3 regions of the Rahnella sp. CFA14(1/10) genome follow, and region 1 is predicted to be linked to each of the others. Evidence: predicted binding sites of a transcription regulator. Region 1 holds the regulator's gene; each other region holds the start of a gene.
The links. Region 1 encodes sigma-54, which starts transcription at its own class of promoters, with help from an activator protein. Its sites were predicted from a motif close to GTTGGCACANNTTTCGCTNT; they were not measured.
Positions count from the first base shown of each region.

Region 1 (6,350 bases):
GTTACATATGCACGATATGCTGCGCGCTGGCGTAGTTTAATTGAGGAATTCCCTAAATGAGTAATAGCGCAGCCCTGGCGGAAACCTGCTACGGTCCGGTCAGTACGCAAGTGCTTGAACGGGCGAAAGCGGTCCGCCTGCTGATTTGCGATGTCGATGGCGTCATGTCTGATGGCCTGATCTATATGGGAAATCAGGGAGAAGAGCTGAAAAGTTTCAACGTTCGCGATGGTTACGGTATCCGCTGCCTGCTGACATCCGGCATCGAAGTCGCGATTATTACAGGCCGCAATGCAAAATTACTGGAAGATCGCGCTAAAACTCTGGGTATTCGCCACTTGTATCAGGGCCAGTCGGATAAGCTTTTGGCCTTCCGCGAACTGTTAGATACACTGTCTCTTCGGGCCGAAGAAGTGGCATACATTGGTGATGACCTGATTGACTGGCCGGTGATGGCCGAAGTGGGTCTTTCTGTGGCGGTTCAGGATGCACATCCTGTTTTGTTACCAAAAGCGCATTATGTTACCCGTATCGCTGGCGGGCGTGGTGCAGTTCGCGAACTGTGTGATTTGATTCTGCTGGCGCAGGGCAAGCTGGAGGACGCCAAAGGGCTGTCGATATGAGTAAAGCAAAACTTTGGGTTATTCTGGCGCTTACCGCCATTGTCCTGGTGCTGATTGGCTGGTCATTGTCTGACAACAGCGATGATGTTCCGCAGGTGGTTAACGATCAGGATCCGACTTATCAGACTTCCCACACCGTTACGATGGTATATGACCCGATGGGCAGCCTGACGTATAAACTGGTGTCAGACGAGGTAAAATATTACACCACGGATCAGGTGTCGTGGTTTACTCATCCGGTCGCGACCATGTATGACAAGAACAAAGTAGCCACCTGGGTATTACGTTCCGATAAAGCGAAACTGACTCAGGATAAGATGCTTTATCTCTATGGGCATGTGCAGGCCGATAGCCTGACGCCTGAGACATCACAGCTGCAAAGAATCAAAACGGACAATGCACAGGTTAACCTGACGACACAGGACGTTGCCTCAGACGATGAAGTGACGCTTTATGGTACAGGTTTTACATCTAACGGCATGAAAATGCGTGGTAATCTGCGTGATAAAACAGCAGAGCTGATCGAAAAGGTATCGACTTCCTATGAAATTCAAAGCAAAAAATAAAATCCGTGATCTTCTGATCGTCAGCTCATTGTTAGCCGTCAGCGTTCCGGCATTTGCCTTAAAAGACGACACAACGAAACCGATCACCATTGACTCGGCAAATCAGGCACTTGACGTCAACACCAATACCGCGACGTTTACCGGCAATGTGGTGGTGAATCAGGGCACGATCCAGGTTAAAGCCGATAAAGTGGTGGTGATACGTCCGCAGGGTGTGTCCGGTAAAGAAGTGGTAGAAGGTTACGGTAACCCGGTGACGTTCTATCAGATGCAGGACAACGGTAAACCGGTAAAAGGCCATGCCCAGAAAGTCCGCTACGAAGTGGAAAATGACCTCGTCACGCTGACCGGCAATGCTTACCTTGAGCAACTGGACAGCAATGTGAAAGGCGACCGCATTACTTATCTGGTACAGAAACAGCAAATGGAAGCTTTTAGTGATAAGGGTAACCGTGTGACGACCGTTCTGGTCCCTTCGCAGCTGCAACAAAAAGCGCCTGCAGCGGGCGGCCAGCCGACCAAAAAGAGTAACTGATATTTTATGGCTAAATTAATCGCAGAGAATCTCGCCAAGGCATACAAAGGCCGTAAGGTCGTTGAAGATGTCAGCCTGATGGTCAACTCGGGTGAAATCGTCGGGTTATTGGGCCCAAATGGTGCGGGTAAAACCACCACCTTTTACATGGTCGTGGGCATTGTCCAGCGCGATGCGGGCCGTATCATCGTTGATGATGAAGACATCAGCCTGCTGCCGCTGCATACCCGCGCCCGTCGCGGTATTGGTTATCTTCCGCAGGAAGCCTCCATATTCCGTCGTCTCAGTGTATTTGATAACCTGATGGCGGTGCTGCAGATCCGTGATGATCTGACCAAAGAACAGCGTAATGACCGCGCGAATGAATTAATGGAAGAGTTCCATATTTCTCATTTGCGCGATAACCTCGGTCAGTCACTGTCCGGTGGTGAACGACGTCGTGTGGAAATTGCCCGTGCGCTGGCAGCAAACCCTAAATTCATCCTGCTGGATGAACCGTTCGCCGGGGTTGACCCGATTTCCGTTATCGACATTAAAAAAATCATTGAGCATTTACGTGACAGCGGCCTCGGCGTACTGATCACTGACCATAACGTGCGCGAAACACTCGACGTTTGTGAACGCGCGTATATTGTCAGTCAGGGGAAATTGATTGCCCACGGCACGCCAGCCGACATTCTTGCTGATGAACAAGTTAAACGTGTTTATCTTGGTGAAGAATTCCGTCTGTGATCTGTGCCGCCGGAACCGTGCCTGTTTCCACCTACACTGAAACAGGCCGTCTCTGACAGAAGTGTTGCCGTTTTCACTCATCAACGGAATTAAGCCAAGATATGAAGCAAGGTTTGCAACTCAGACTCAGCCAACAACTGGCTATGACTCCCCAGTTACAACAGGCCATCCGCTTGTTGCAACTGTCCACGCTTGAGCTCCAGCAGGAGATCCAACTCGCGCTGGAGAGCAACCCTCTGTTGGAACAAACTGACCTTCATGAAGAAATCGACTCGGTAGAAGCCACCGACAGCGAGGGGTTAGACACCCGCGAGGCGCTCGAGCAAAAAGATATGCCGGAAGAATTGCCGCTCGACGCGACCTGGGATGAGATTTACACCGCAGGCACGCCGTCCGGTACCGGTAATGATTACAGCGACGACGAGCTGCCCATTTATCAGGGTGAAACTACCCAGACCCTTCAGGATTACCTGATGTGGCAGGTTGAGCTGACGCCGTTTTCTGATACTGATGCCGCGATTGCCACATCAATTGTCGATGCGGTGGATGACACCGGTTACCTGACCGTCTCCCTTGAAGACATCCTCGAAAGCGTCGGTGATGAAAACATCACGATGGACGAAGTTGAGGCCGTGCTTAAACGCGTTCAGCGTTTTGATCCGGTGGGGGTGGCAGCACGTGACCTGCGCGATTGTCTGCTGATCCAGCTGTCTCAATATGCCACTGACACGCCTTTCATCACTGAAGCCCGTCTTATCATCACCGAACATCTCGATTTGCTGGCGAACCATGATTTCCGCGCACTTATGCGATCAACCCGGTTAAAAGAAGATACACTCAAAGGAGCGATGCTTCTGATCCAGTCTCTGGATCCGCGTCCGGGTCAGTCGATCAATACCGGCGAATCCGAATACGTGATCCCGGATGTGCTGGTGCGTAAAGTGTCAGGGGTCTGGACGGTAGAACTCAATTCCGACAGCATTCCGCGTCTGAAGATTAACCAGCAGTACGCCGCGATGGGTAACTCCACACGCAGCGACAGCGACGGGCAATTTATCCGCAGCAACCTGCAGGAAGCCAAGTGGTTAATTAAAAGCCTGGAAAGCCGTAACGACACGCTGTTGAAAGTGACGCGCTGCATCGTTGAGCAGCAGCAGGCGTTCTTTGAACTGGGTGAAGAATTTATGAAACCTATGGTGCTGGCCGATATTGCCAGTGCCGTGGAAATGCACGAATCGACGATTTCACGCGTGACGACACAAAAGTTCCTGCACAGTCCGCGTGGTATTTTCGAACTGAAGTATTTCTTCTCCAGCCATGTCAGTACAGACAGCGGCGGCGAGGCATCGTCAACCGCGATCCGGGCGCTGGTGAAGAAATTAATCGCAGCGGAGAATCCTGTAAAACCGCTCAGTGACAGCAAGTTAGCAACCCTGCTTTCCGATCAGGGAATTATGGTTGCGCGCCGGACTGTCGCCAAATACCGAGAGTCTTTGTCCATCCCGCCCTCAAACCAACGTAAACAGTTAGTTTGACCTCAACAGAGAAGGAAGACATTATGCAGCTCAACATTACCGGACATCACATTGAGATCACGGATCCCCTGAGAGAGTTCATCACGTCGAAACTGGCTAAGCTCGAGCAGTATTTCGACAGGATTAATCAGGTGTATGTGGTGTTGAGCGTGGAAAAGGTGCAGAAAGTAGCGGAAGCCACTTTGCATGTGAACGGAGGCGAATTACATGCCACCTCGGAACATCAGGATATGTACGCAGCGATTGATGGGCTGGTTGATAAACTGGCCCGACAGCTGAATAAACATAAAGACAAACTGAAACAGCACTGACATTCATGTAGCCAACCCTGTGCTACAAACCTTCGGGCATCGGCTTGTGACCTTCGGGAAACGAGCCGATATAGCTTTAAGGGTGAAACAGCGCAAAAGTGAAAGATGACATGATTAACGATACTGCAATGCAATTAACGTCGGTGCTTAATGCCGAATGCACCAAAAGCGGCGTTCATTGCGCCAGCAAAAAACGCGCACTGGAAATCATCAGCGAGCTGGCCGCCAAACAATTAAATTTGTCGCCACAGGTGATTTTCGACGCTATTTTGACCCGCGAACGTATGGGGAGCACCGGGATCGGTGCCGGGATCGCCATCCCGCACGGTAAGCTGGAAGAAGACACTTTACGTGCCGTTGGCGTGTTCATTCAGCTTGAACAGCCGATAGCTTTTGACGCCATCGATAATCAGCCGGTAGATTTGCTTTTTGCCTTGCTGGTACCGGCAGATCAATGTAAAACCCATTTACATACATTATCTTTAGTCGCGAAGAAATTAGCTGATAAAACAGTATGTCGCCGTCTGCGTGGTGCGCAAAGCGACGAAGAACTGTTCCAGATAATGACTGAAAACGAATAAATTGCTGATTCCCGGTACGGTGCCGGGAAAATGAATTCTGAACACTGAATGCCAGGGGAGTGTCACCATGGTGCTGATGATTGTCAGCGGCCGTTCCGGTTCCGGGAAGTCGGTTGCCCTACGGGCATTAGAAGACATGGGTTTTTACTGTGTGGACAATTTACCGGTGGTGTTATTGCCGCAGCTTGCCCAGACACTCGTTGAACGTAATACGTCAGCGGCCGTGAGCATTGACGTCCGTAACATGCCGGAAACACCCGAAGTTTATGAGCATGCGATGTCACAACTGCCGGAGAGTTTTTCGCCGCAGCTGTTATTCCTTGATGCCGACCGTAATACTTTGATCCGCCGTTACAGCGACACCCGTCGTCTGCACCCGCTTTCCAGCAAAAACTTGTCCCTCGAAAGTGCCATTGATGAAGAAGCCGATCTGCTCGAACCGCTGCGTTCGTCGGCGGATCTGATCATCGATACCTCCGAAATGTCCGTGCATGAACTGGCAGAAATGCTGCGTACCCGTCTGCTGGGTAAACGCGAGCGCGAACTGACCATGGTGTTTGAATCCTTCGGCTTCAAACACGGCATACCAATTGATGCGGATTACGTCTTCGACGTCCGTTTTCTGCCGAACCCGCACTGGGATCCGAAACTGCGTCCGATGACCGGCCTTGATAAGCCGGTGGCGGCGTTCCTCGACCGTCATACTGAAGTGCATAACTTTATCTACCAGACCCGCAGCTACCTCGAACAGTGGCTGCCAATGCTGGAAACCAACAACCGCAGCTATCTGACCGTCGCCATTGGCTGTACCGGCGGTAAACACCGTTCGGTGTACATCGCAGAGCAACTGGCCGACTATTTCCGTTCCCGCGGGAAGAATGTGCAGTCCCGCCATCGCACGCTGGAAAAACGCAAATCATGACGGTGAAACAAACGGTAGAAATCAAAAACCGGTTAGGCATGCACGCCCGACCGGCAATGAAATTGTTTGAACTGGTGCAGAGCTTTGAATCAGAAGTTATGCTGCGCAACGGCACGGGCATAGAAGCGGAAGCCAGCAGTGTTATCGCGCTGCTGATGCTCGACTCCCCGAAAGGCCAGAAAATCGAAATCGAAGCCACGGGGCCCGACGAAGAACAGGCGCTCACCGCTGTCGTAAATCTGATCAACTCCGGTTTTGACGAGGACTAATCCCCGTCATATTTCAAGTTGCAGGTGCGTTGGCTGCGCTCAGTTACCCGAATCACTTACCCGTGTAAGCTCATCGGGACTCCTTCGTTTGCCACCTTCCTCAACTCGAACTATTTTGGGGATAAGTAAGATTTTAAATGCGTGAAAGGCAATCTATTGCAATTGCCTTGAAGCTTTCAAAATTCTCACTGCTCAGCAAACGGCTCATTGAGCGTTCCCGCACAAACGTCACGAATAAATCGTAAATCGCCATCGCCTCTTCATAATCTGCTTTGC
Region 1 is NZ_SEWS01000010.1:152,001-158,350, reverse strand. It holds gene kdsD (arabinose-5-phosphate isomerase KdsD) at 1-40, shown strand, start outside; gene kdsC (3-deoxy-manno-octulosonate-8-phosphatase KdsC) at 57-623, shown strand; gene lptC (LPS export ABC transporter periplasmic protein LptC) at 620-1,189, shown strand; gene lptA (lipopolysaccharide ABC transporter substrate-binding protein LptA) at 1,167-1,724, shown strand; gene lptB (LPS export ABC transporter ATP-binding protein) at 1,731-2,456, shown strand; gene rpoN (RNA polymerase factor sigma-54) at 2,558-3,991, shown strand; gene hpf (ribosome hibernation promoting factor) at 4,015-4,302, shown strand; gene ptsN (PTS IIA-like nitrogen regulatory protein PtsN) at 4,401-4,883, shown strand; gene rapZ (RNase adapter RapZ) at 4,951-5,805, shown strand; gene npr (PTS phosphocarrier protein NPr) at 5,802-6,074, shown strand; gene EVX52_RS19905 (transcription antiterminator) at 6,208-6,350, opposite strand, start outside.

Region 2 (6,350 bases), on a different contig from region 1:
GTACCCTAAGTCGAGCAAACCAGCCAGACCGACCACGATATTCAGTCCCAGGCCGAGCAGGACATAAATCAGCCCCAGAATGGCAACCGTCAGAATATATTTGGTGGCGACGAACGGAAAGAAAATCGCCAGCACGAGGAGCAGTGGAATAATCCAGCGCAGATTGCTTTTGTCATCCGGCGCGCGGACATACACACCCGCGCTGTCAGATTCGAAACGCGCACGCATTTTCTGTCCGGCCCTCGTTTCTAAAAATACACTGAGCAGGAAGCGGCCGGACATCACCGCCACAATCATCCAGACCAGGCGCTGACTATGGAAATTAAAACTGTAGCCATCGAGCACCACGCCAACCACCGGCCCGAAAATAATCAGCGCCACCAGCCCGGCAAAAATGGCATCCAGCAGACAGCGTTTCAGTGAAAAGCCACTGTTCACAGCAGTTTGTGACATCATTTTATTTTCCTCACACTTTCGTCACGACCGGACGGCCCAGCAGGCCCTGAGGGCGGAAAATGAGGATCACCACCAGCAATCCAAAGGAGAATACGTCTTTATAATCGGAATTCACCATGCCTGAGAACTGCGCTTCGGCGATCCCCAGGATCAGCCCGCCGAGCATCGCGCCCGGTAATGAGCCGATCCCGCCAAGCACCGCGGCGGTGAAGGCTTTGATGCCGATGATGAATCCGGCATAGAAATCGAACGTGCCGTAGTTCATGGTCACCAGCACCCCGGCCAGCCCGGCCATCGCGGCACCCATCATGAAGACCAGCGAAATGATACGGTCAGTATTAATGCCCAGTATCGAAGCCATTTTTCTGTCCTGCTGCACGGCGCGACACATCCGCCCGAGTCTGGTGTGGCTGATAATCCACGATAAAACCAGCATGCCCACCAGTGATGCCAGCAGGATGAAAATTTTGGTGTAGGTCATCTGGACAAAACTTTCGCCGATATGAAAACGGAACGCGCCATCCAGCAGGGTCGGAATACCTTGCTGCCGCGGCCCCTGACTGATCTGGGCGTAATTTTGTAAGATAAGCGACATGCCGATAGCAGAAATCAGCGGTGCAAGGCGGGTCGAATTACGCAACGGCTTATAGGCAATGCGCTCAATTGCCCAGCCGTAAACGCCGGTGACCACGATGGTGAACACCAGAGTGCCCAGGATCAGTAGCGGAAAAGAGTGAAGTCCGAAGAAAGAGAGCAGTGCCAGCGCAATGGCGCAGAGGTAAGCTGAAATCATATACACTTCGCCGTGTGCGAAGTTAATCATGCCGATAATACCGTAAACCATGGTGTAGCCGATGGCGATCAATCCGTAAACAGCACCCAGCGTGATGCCATTAAATAACTGTTGCAGAAAGAATGAATCCATAAATACGCAGTCTCTTTTTGTGACCGCGCCCGGCTAAGGCGCATTCATTAAAGCGAATAAAACATTATCGCTACAGCCGTCCGGACCCGGTCAGCGCACAAGAACCGTCGCGTACATAGAATACGTAAGGTCACTGAGCACTGCCCGGGTTCAAATGGCAAATAAGCGTGCTTTATTCTTTCACTTCCTGATATTTGCCTTTGTCATCCCACTTATAAACCACGTAATCCGAAACTTTCAGATCGCCTTTGCTGTCCCAGGCTTTTTTGCCCATGACAGTATCCACGCTGTTGGCTTTCAGCCATTGGCTGGCTTTGGCGGAATCGCTGCCGCCGGTGGCTTTGAACGCTGCGGCAATGGCCTGAACGGAGGCATAGGAATAAAGGGTATAACCTTCCGGCTCAAACTTGCTGGCACGGAATTTATCGATGACCGCTTTACCTTCCGGGATCAGGCGCGGGTCTTTACCAAAGGTCATCAGGATGCCGTTGGTGTATTGCGGGCCACCTGCGGCGGTGACCATTTCTTCGTTCACGATGCAGTCACCGGAGAAGAAGGTGGCCTGCACGCCCTGCTCACGCATCTGGCGCACCAGCGGACCGGCCTCCGGATGGCAACCGCCGAAGAACACCACATCCGGTTTCTGCGCACTGATTTTGGTGACCAGCGCGTTAAAATCTTTTTCACCTCGCGACAGCCCTTCGTACATCACTTCCTTCACGCCACGCTTGTTGAGCGCCGCTTTGGTGGCATCCGCCAGCCCCTGCCCGTAGGTATCTTTATCATGGATAATGACCACTTTTTTGGCTTTCAGCTTGTCAATGATGTAATCGCTGGCAACCTGCCCCTGCTGGTCGTCACGTCCACACATGCGGAACATATCGCTCATGCCACGTTCGGTGATTTGCGGGTTGGTTGAACCCGGTGTGATGGCGATAATTCCGGCATCGTTATAAACCTCGGACGCTGGCATGGTAGAAGATGAGCAAAAATGCCCGACAACCGCCTGCACTTTATCCTGATCAACAAGACGGTTCGCCACCGCAACGGCCTGTTTCGGTTCGCAGGCATCATCACCCTGCACTAGTTTGATTTTCTCGCCGTTAATTCCGCCTGCGGCATTAATGTCATCAGCGGCCTGTGTGGCACCATGCCAGTACTGATCGCCATAGGTGGCATTCGGGCCGGTGAACGGGCCGGCGACGCCAATCACGATATCCGCACGCGCAGAAAACGCCGTGACCAGACAGCCTGCCAGCAACAAAGAAAGAGGACTTTTAATAAATTTCATCGACATCATCATGATCCTTAGGACTGAGTTAATGCAAAACGGGTGAAGGAAAACGCATGTAGCAAAAACACCAACACGAAGTCGTCATCTGAAAATGTGAAATTTAATGCTTAATCTTGAGACTGAGGATTCCCCGCTTATCACCAGGGGTGAAAACATCAAAGGTAAGAGACATAAGCAAAATATCTGCCAGTGTTACAGAACCTTTGAGAATGTTACGGGTTATGTGAGTATAGATAGCGGCGCAAGAGCGTTACGAACAAGTCACAGAAACAACGACGGGATCACATCGCACCGTGCTGGTGCACAATCGTGGTTTTGCACGCACTATTACGCTTAGTGACATTTTTATTCTTTGCTTCTTACGGCAGTTTGTTTTGTAATGCCGGCAAATGATTGCAACAGGAACCTGCTGAACAATGAAGAAATTATTCTGCCTGACGGCCGGGGTTCTGGCCCTGGCATTAACCGGCTGTGCCAGCGATTATGTGATTAATACGAAATCCGGCGACCAGTTTTTCGCCCACGGTGAACCGGATCGTGACCGCGATACCGGTATGACCAGCTATACCGACATGAACGGCGATTATCACCTGATGAACACCAATGATATTGCGGGTATTGTGAAAAAGTAGGTAAGACGGGGCCAGTCATCTGACACGAAGGCAAAATGTGGCCTGCCAGTGACAGGCCCGTTTTATTTAATAATATTGGCTCTCATGGCTTTCATTATCACCTGCACTCTATTTTTAGCCCCAAGTTTGGTCATGCAATTGTTAATGTGAAATACTGCTGTTCTTTCTGAAATTGACAGAATCCGGCTTATTTCCCAACTGGTTTTCCCTTCCGCAAGCCAGACCAAACATTCACGTTCTCTTGAAGTCAGTATTGCTGGCGGCGTTAAATCACCTATCTTATCAATAAGTTTATTATTAAAATCCATTAAAAATTGATTATTAAGTTTGTGCAAATACACTGTAATCATTCCAATAATATTCATGGATTCCTTTTGCGAAACAAATATATCTTCTTTTCGTGCCACACTGAGCACGCCTATATACTGGTCATTTATCGGTAAAGACATGGAATATCCATACCGGATACCATGCGCCTTCGCACAATTTAAAAAGCGATCACTTCCCGAAAGCGACACACTGCTCCATATATGAGCTTGCTGATAATTCTGAGCCTTATTAATAATAGGGTCTATTTTATGAAACCCATTTTCCATATATTGCCGGCGCCAGCTGGCGTTAAAACCTTCAAGAATAAAAAAATCATCGAAGCCTTTTCTCGGCGTTATAACATAAGCATAGCTGTCGAATCGAATTGAGTATAACCACTTATCCAAAGTTAATTTTATCTGGTCATCCATACAATAATTTAAGTCGCTGAATTTCGTGCAAATGCAATCTCCAGGGAACATTTCCCTCTGCTCATCCAAACACAGCGTTGCAATGATTATAGGAAGGCTCGATTGCCTGTCAATTAAACTGCCTGCAATACCTGTAATAAGTATCAGGTTTTTGATTTTTTTTAGTTTATTTAATTTAACTTATTGAAATTAAAAAATAAAAAATTAACAGGCCAATTTGCACAACACAGAATTACAGCCAAAATAATTCACGTTCCAAGACGAAATGCTGTTTCAGATTTATATCATGCTGATAATTCAGAATGCTAACTGTTAAGGAAAATTTATGTCTAAAATTACAAAACCCGATGCCGCGACAACTGAATCTTATCTGATCGACGGATTTGATCCCGCCGTTGATACCGAAAAATTCAGTTATACCGCAGCCCGCGTAGCTAAACCGGTATATAACAAATACAACACTGCAGGTCGCCCAAAAGTCTTTGGTTATTACACCGACTGGTCACAATATGATGGCCGCCTGCAAGGCAGCCAGCAACCCGCAGATCGCGGCCGTGGCGTTGACCTGGCACTTGTTTCGCCAACGGCATTCGACAAATTAATTGTGGGTTTTGTCGGCATTCTTGGTGATTTGGGTGAGAAATCTGCAGCCATCTCCAGCGGGGCAGCAGCATTTGGTATTCACGATCAGGACGGCTCTGTTACTTTCCTCGATGTCTGGGGTGATACCCAAACCTACGTCAATAATGGCTTCCCGAGTTATAAAGACATCACCATGCCTGACGATTTCCAGCAGGAAAAAGTTCAGGGGATTTTAGGCGGTCTGCGGGATTTGCAGAAAAAAGCAAAAACACTCGGTCATGATCTGGTTCTCTCATTTAGCGTGGGTGGGTGGACCATGAGTAACGGTTTTTACAACATGTCACGCGATGCCCAACAGCGTGTTCGCTTCTGTGCCAGCATTGTGGATATCTTCAAACGTTTCCCGATGTTCACAGAAGTCGACATTGACTGGGAATATCCGGGAGCAGCAGGCAATAACAACCCTTATGGCGATGACGACAGTGTTTACTATGTCATTTTAATGAGAGAGTTGCGGGCAGCTTTCAACAATGCCGGATTGCCAAACACCAGAATCAGTATCGCCTCTTCAGCCGATCCGGCGGTTCTGGCGAAAGCCGACATCCCGGGTCTGCTGGCTGCAGGTCTGAACGGAATTAACGTGATGACCTACGATTTCTTCGGTACGCCATGGGCTCCGGCACTGAATCATCATACGAACCTGCATAAAACAGAACAAACCAGCTATGGCGTGGATGCCGCAGTTGACTATCTGATTTCAATAGGTGTGGCGCAGAGTAATATCAACATTGGCTACGCAGGTTATACCCGTAATGCGCGTAATGCGGCGATCTCTCAACTGTCACCTTTGGTCGGTACCTATGAACCAGGTGCCGCAACGACAACGGGGACTTTTGAGTCAGGAAGCTCAGAATGGTATGACATTATTTATAACTATCTGGATCTGGAAGCGCAAAAAGGGAAAAACGGCTTCGAACTCTATACCGATGAAAAGGCTGACGCAGACTATCTGTACAGCTCGTCTTCTAAATTATTTATCTCTCTGGATACGCCGCGTACCGTAAAAGCGAAAGCTGAATATGCCCGCTCAAAAGGGCTGGGAGGCGTATTTACCTGGACTGCCGATCAGGATAACGGTCTGCTGGTCAATGCTGCGCGTGAAGGGCTGGGTGCCCCGATAGTGACACAAGCCATTGATATGGCACCTTTTTACTTTAAAGGTATTAATGCCAGCGTTGATCCGCTCGATCGCGCACCGGTCGCGCAAATCGTGGGGCCAAAAAGCCCGGTCTCTCCGATTACCCAACTTACCTTTGATGGCAGTCATTCCTACGATCCTGACGGTGACCCGATCACTTATCAGTGGAATGTCCCGTCGGGCTTAATTGTCAGCGGCAGCCTGACAGACCCGATTATTCACCTGCGGGTGCCTGCCGCAGGGTATCAGGCCAGTTATACCGTTTCACTTACCGTCTCTGATGGCAGCAAAACCGGTACTGATACCTATACCTTCCTGGTCGCAGGTGGCGTGAATGAGCCTCCGGTGGCGGCAGTCTCCGGCAGTAAAACAGTCAGCAGCGGCGCAACGGGTACACTCAGCGCGGCAAACTCGTATGACCCTGACGGCGAAGTGTTGAGCTACTTCTGGAGTTTACCAGCAGATGTCACTGCCACATCCGTGACCGGTGAAACGCTGACTTACACCGCGCCAACCGTGCTGA
Region 2 is NZ_SEWS01000001.1:197,753-204,102, forward strand. It holds gene livM (high-affinity branched-chain amino acid ABC transporter permease LivM) at 1-453, opposite strand, end outside; gene EVX52_RS00955 (branched-chain amino acid ABC transporter permease LivH) at 467-1,381, opposite strand; gene EVX52_RS00960 (branched-chain amino acid ABC transporter substrate-binding protein) at 1,554-2,678, opposite strand; gene EVX52_RS00965 (YgdI/YgdR family lipoprotein) at 3,092-3,307, shown strand; gene EVX52_RS00970 (LuxR C-terminal-related transcriptional regulator) at 3,370-4,098, opposite strand; gene EVX52_RS00975 (glycoside hydrolase family 18 protein) at 4,373-6,350, shown strand, end outside.
Region 2: EVX52_RS00960 (branched-chain amino acid ABC transporter substrate-binding protein) is a predicted target of sigma-54. The motif match lies at 2,847-2,866, and genes of this name have one in related genera.

Region 3 (6,350 bases), on a different contig from region 1:
CGCGTCTTATCAGCTTGCAGTTGAACTGCGGCAGGACTTTTTTCGTCAGCTGAGTCGCCAGCATCCTGCTTTTTATCTGCGCCATCGCACGGGCGATTTAATTGCACGTGCTACGAATGACGTCGACCGTGTGGTGTTCGCTGCGGGGGAGGGCGTACTGACGCTGGTGGATTCTCTGGTCATGGGGTTGGCGGTACTTATCGTTATGGCAACCCAGATCAGCTGGGAACTGACATTACTCTCGCTGGTGCCGATGCCGGTGATGGCCATCATCATCAAGCGCTATGGCGACCAACTTCATTCCCGCTTCAAGACTGCACAAGCTGCGTTTTCCTCGCTTAACGATCAGGCGCAGGAAAGCCTGACCAGTATCCGCATGATCAAAGCTTTTGGCCTGGAGAATCATCAGTCATCGCAGTTTGCTGACGTGGCTGCGGATACCGGTGCAAAAAATATGCGTGTCGCGCGCGTTGATGCCCGCTTTGATCCGACCATTTATGTTTCTATCGGCATGGCGAATCTGCTGGCCATCGGCGGCGGTAGCTGGATGGTCGTTAATGGTCACCTGACGCTGGGTGAACTCACCAGCTTTGTCATGTACCTTGGCCTGATGATCTGGCCGATGCTTGCGCTCGCCTGGATGTTTAACATCGTCGAACGTGGCAGTGCGGCCTACAGTCGTATTCGTAGCCTGTTGCAGGAAGCCCCCTCTGTTGTGGATGGCATCATCCCCCTACCGGCAGAGCGTGCGGTGCTGGAAGCCCGCATCACTGATTTCCATTATCCGGAAAATAGCCACGCTGCGTTAACGTCGGTCAATTTTTCCCTGCAACCTGGGCAAATGCTGGGGCTATGCGGTCCGACAGGTTCCGGTAAAAGCACGCTGTTGGCACTCCTTCAGCGCCAGTTCGATGTCACTGACGGGGATGTGCGTTATCACGGATTATCCCTTAAAGAAATTCAGCTTGATGACTGGCGTGCCCGTCTGGCTGTTGTCAGCCAAACGCCTTTCCTGTTTTCAGACACTGTCGCGCAGAATATCGCGCTCGGAAGACCTGATGCCACGCAGGAAGAGATTGAAGAAGCCGCGCGTCTCGCCAGCGTTCATGACGATATTCTGCGATTGCCTCAGGGATATGACACTGAAGTCGGCGAGCGTGGCGTCATGCTTTCCGGTGGTCAGAAGCAGCGTATTTCGATTGCACGTGCACTGCTCCTCAAAGCTGAAATTCTGATCCTTGATGATGCTTTATCCGCCGTTGATGGACGGACAGAGCACCAGATCCTGCACAATCTTCGCCAGTGGGGCAGTGACCGTACGGTGATCATCAGTGCTCATCGACTTTCAGCACTGACCGAAGCCAGTGAAATTTTGGTGTTCAGTCAGGGGAGTATTTCACAGCGTGGCAATCATGATCAGCTTGCTGCAGAACCCGGCTGGTACCGCGATATGTTCCGTTATCAGCAATTAGAAGCCGCGCTGGATGATGTGCCGCAGGAAAAGGAGCCGGAACACCGTGGCTGAACAAAAAATAATTAAAATTCAGAAGCTTTGGCCAACGCTAAAGCGCCTGTTAAAATACGGAAAACCCTACACTACACCGCTGTCTTATGCGGTGCTGATGCTATGGATTGCCGCTGCAGCGGAAGTGACCGGCCCTATCTTAATCAGCTTCTTTATTGATCATTACGTGGCTAAAGGTGAGATGCCGTGGGGGAAGGTTAGTTTGCTCGCGTTAAGCTTTCTTTTCCTGCAATTCCTGGCGGCAAGCCTGCATTATTTTCAGGCACTGTTGTTCAACCGTGCTGCGGTGGGTGTCGTTCAGCGCCTGCGCACCGAAGTTATGGATGCTGCACTACGGCAGCCGCTGAGTGCATTCGATACTCAACCTGTAGGTCAGCTGATTTCCCGCGTGACAAACGACACGGAAGTTATCCGTGATTTGTATGTGACTGTGGTATCGACAGTCTTGCGCAGTATTGCCCTGATTGGGGCAATGCTGGTGGCGATGTTCAGTCTCGACTGGCGTCTGGCATCGGTGGCGATTTGTATCTTCCCGGCCGTGTTTGTTGTGATGGGGTTGTACCAGATTTACAGTACGCCGGTGGTGCGCAAAGTACGTGCTTACCTGGCGGATATTAATGATGGTTTCAATGAAGTCATCAACGGTATGAATGTCATTCAGCAGTTCCGCCAGCAGAAAAGATTCGGGGAACGGCTTGCCCGCGCCAGTCAGTCGCACTATATGGCACGTATGCAAACGCTGCGGTTGGAAGGATTCCTGTTGCGTCCTTTGCTCAGTTTATTCTCCTCGTTAATTTTATGTGGTCTGCTCATTCTCTTTGGATTCAGCGCAGAGGGCTCTGTAGGCGTTGGTGTTTTATACGCCTTCATTAATTATCTCGGACGGCTCAACGAGCCTCTGATTGAACTGACCTCACAGCAATCGATTATGCAGCAGGCAGTGGTTGCCGGTGAGCGTATCTTTGATTTGATGGACAGGACGCAGCAGCAGTATGGACCCGATGATAAATTGCTGACCAGCGGTGAGATTGATATCAAAGACGTCAGCTTTGCTTATCTGCCGGATAAATGGGTGCTGGAAAACATTTCTTTGCACGTCCCTTCACGCGGATTTGTCGCGTTGGTCGGGCATACCGGCAGCGGTAAAAGCACGCTGGCAAATCTGCTGATGGGCTATTATCCGCTAAACAAAGGTGAGATCCGGGTTGACGGGCGTAACCTCGCCGATTTATCGCACACCAGCCTGCGTAAAGGTATTGCGATGGTGCAACAGGATCCGGTCGTTCTGGCAGAGTCCGTATTTGCCAATGTCACGTTAGGCCGTGATATTGATGAAGCACAGGTTTGGCATGCGCTGGACATTGTCCAGCTCTCACCGCTGGTGCGCGAAATGCCCGAAGGTATCAATACGCGTCTGGGAGAACAGGGCAATAATCTTTCTGTCGGGCAGAAGCAATTACTGGCGATGGCGCGCGTTTTGGTGCAGGCACCGGAAATTCTGATCCTTGACGAGGCAACGGCCAATATTGACTCCGGCACAGAGCAGGCAATTCAGCGCGCATTACGGGCTATCCGTCAGCAGACTACACTTGTGGTTATTGCACACCGGCTTTCAACGATCGTAGATGCCGATAATATTTTGGTATTGCACCGCGGACAAGCCGTTGAGCAGGGTAATCACTTGCAGCTGCTGGCAGAAAAAGGCCGGTATTATCAGATGTATCAGTTGCAACTTGCCGGGCAGCAATTGGCTTCTGCCGGACAGATTACACCCGCAACAGAAAACGCATAATCTTATGCCGGTGCCGTCTCTCCGCGGTACCGGCTATCTTTTTTCCCCGGTTTTCTTTTCCCGTTTTTAGCTTTCCCCGCACTGTATTCATGCAGGCAAAACCTTTTTATCAATCCGGATGCACTAAAAAGCAGCGATGAGCACTTAAATGGTGCGAACGCTGCTGTGCTGAATAGGATTTGGCAACTGTGCGCAGGGTCACGATTATTCTGAAAATGCCGTATTACGTGGGAATTGCATGAATCTGTGACCAATTTCAACTCTGGCACATCCTTTGCTTTATTCAATCCGTATCGGGCGTGAGTCCTCTCACGGCAGGCCCTTAATTCGAGGAGTGGCACAATGAAGCTGGTTACTGTGGTGATCAAACCTTTTAAGCTGGAAGACGTGCGTGAAGCGCTGTCTGCTGTTGGAATTCAGGGGCTGACCGTAACGGAAGTTAAAGGTTTTGGCCGTCAGAAAGGTCATGCAGAACTTTACCGTGGCGCGGAATACAGCGTGAACTTCCTACCAAAAGTAAAAATCGACATTGCTATCGCTGACGATCAGCTTGATGAAGTGATCGACGTGATCAGCAAAGCGGCCTACACCGGCAAGATCGGTGATGGCAAAATTTTCGTTGCTGAGTTGCAACGTGTTATCCGTATTCGTACCGGTGAAACCGACGAAGCAGCACTGTGATTTCAGGTTCTTTTCTCTCACACCAATCGGTTTGAGATAAATCAGATTAGAAAAAACAGTTTTGAGAAACAGGGGTGGGTTAATAATGAAAAAACTTTTATCCATGATGGGGCTTGGTGCAGTGGCTTTGCTGCCTTCGCTGGCCATGGCGGCAGCACCAGCAGCGGCAAACGGCGCTGATAATGCCTTTATGATGATTTGTACTGCGCTGGTATTGTTCATGACCGTACCTGGCGTAGCGTTGTTCTACGGCGGCTTACTGCGTTCGAAAAACGTTTTGTCCATGCTGACTCAGGTTATTGTCACCTTTGCTCTGGTCTGCGTTCTGTGGATCCTCTACGGCTACAGCCTTGCTTTCAGCGAAGGTAATGCGTTCTTCGGGGGTTTCAGCAACGTCATGATGAAAGGCATTGGACTGGATTCTGTGACGGGCACCTTCTCGCAGATGATTCATGTTGCATTCCAGTGCTCATTTGCCTGTATCACGGTGGCGCTGATCGTGGGCGGTATCGCTGAGCGTGTACGTTTTTCAGCGGTTCTGATTTTCACGGTGATCTGGCTGACTTTCTCTTACATCCCGATGGCTCATATGGTGTGGGCAGGTGGTTTCCTGGCTGCTGATGGTGCGCTGGACTTTGCCGGTGGTACTGTTGTCCATATTAACGCCGCAATTGCAGGCCTGGTGGGAGCGTATCTGCTCGGTAAACGTGCCGGTTTTGGTAAGGAAGCTTTCAAACCACACAACCTGCCAATGGTCTTCACGGGTGCCTCAATCCTCTACGTGGGCTGGTTCGGCTTCAACGCGGGTTCAGCAAGTGCCGCAAGCTCTGTTGCCGCATTGGCTTTCCTGAACACGGTAATTGCTACCGCTGGCGCAATCCTGTCCTGGACGCTGGTTGAGTGGATGGTACGTGGTAAGCCTTCACTGCTGGGCGCAAGCTCTGGTGCTATCGCGGGTCTGGTCGCTATCACGCCGGCATGTGGTACGGTGGGCGTTGGCGGTGCTTTGATCATCGGTCTGGTCGGTGGTATCACTGGCCTGTGGGGTGTGGTTACCCTGAAAAAATGGCTGCGTGTTGATGACACCTGTGACGTATTCGGTGTTCACGGCGTGTGCGGTATCGTAGGTTGCCTGCTGACTGGCGTGTTCACTTCCAGTTCCCTGGGCGGCGTAGGTTATGCAGAAGGCGTGACCATGGGCCATCAGGTGTGGGTGCAGTTCTTCAGCGTATGCGTGACCTTGGTGTGGTCCGGTGTTGTGGCCTTCATCGGTTACAAAGTGGCTGATATGATTGTAGGTCTGCGTGTTCCTGAAGAGCAGGAACGTGAAGGTCTGGATGTTAACAGCCACGGCGAAAATGCTTACAACCAATAAGCCAGTAGTAATCTGATTTCAGAGAAAGTAGTGCGCTAACTCTCTCATTAAGCAGTACAGAACAATAAAATAATGATGATATGCAAAAGGGGCGATAGTGATATCGCCCCTTTTTAATGCGCCATTTTCACAGGACGTTTTTTAATAAAGATTATTCAGGCTTTCGCTGACGAATAACGCCTTCCTGGACCGTAGAGGCGACCAGAACGCCATCGCGGGTATAAAACTGCCCACGCACAAAACCGCGCGCACCGGAAGCAGAAGTACTTTCAACGGCATACAGCAACCAGTCATCCATGCGGAACGGACGGTGGAACCACATCGAATGGTCGATGGTCGCGACCTGCATTCCCGGTTCAAGGAAGCCAATGCCATGAGGTTGCAGCGCCGTAGGCAGGAAATTGAAGTCAGATGCATAGCCCAGCAAATACTGATGAATTCGCAAATCATCTGGCATCTCACCGTTGGCCCGGAACCACACGGCACGGTTAGGTTCTTCGACGCTTCCTTTCAGCGGGTTATGAAACTTCACCGGACGCATTTCAATAGGCTTATGGCCGATAAATTTTTCGCGGAATTTTTCCGGTATCAGATGCGCCAGATTTTTAGCAATATCGGATTCTGATACCAGCGTTTCCGGTGGTGGTACATCCGGCATGGCGTTCTGATGCTCAAAGCCACTTTCCTGGCTCTGAAACGACGCTGTCATATAGAAAATCGGTTTTCCATGCTGTACGGCTTTTACACGGCGTGCACTGAAGCTGTTGCCATCGCGCAGGATTTCCACGTCATAGATGATGGGCTTACTGCTGTCGCCAGGGCGCAAAAAATAGCTGTGGAAAGAATGGATACCCCGCTCCGCCGGGACAGTCTGCTTGGCGGCATACAATGCCTGTCCGACCACCTGACCGCCAAAGACCTGACGTAAGCCTAAATCTTCACTTTGGCCACGGAACAACCCTTCTTCAATTTTTTCC
Region 3 is NZ_SEWS01000012.1:34,739-41,088, reverse strand. It holds gene EVX52_RS21460 (SmdA family multidrug ABC transporter permease/ATP-binding protein) at 1-1,525, shown strand, start outside; gene EVX52_RS21455 (SmdB family multidrug efflux ABC transporter permease/ATP-binding protein) at 1,485-3,317, shown strand; gene glnK (P-II family nitrogen regulator) at 3,660-3,998, shown strand; gene amtB (ammonium transporter AmtB) at 4,084-5,373, shown strand; gene tesB (acyl-CoA thioesterase II) at 5,525-6,350, opposite strand, start outside.
Region 3: glnK (P-II family nitrogen regulator) is a predicted target of sigma-54. The motif match lies at 3,579-3,598, and genes of this name have one in related genera.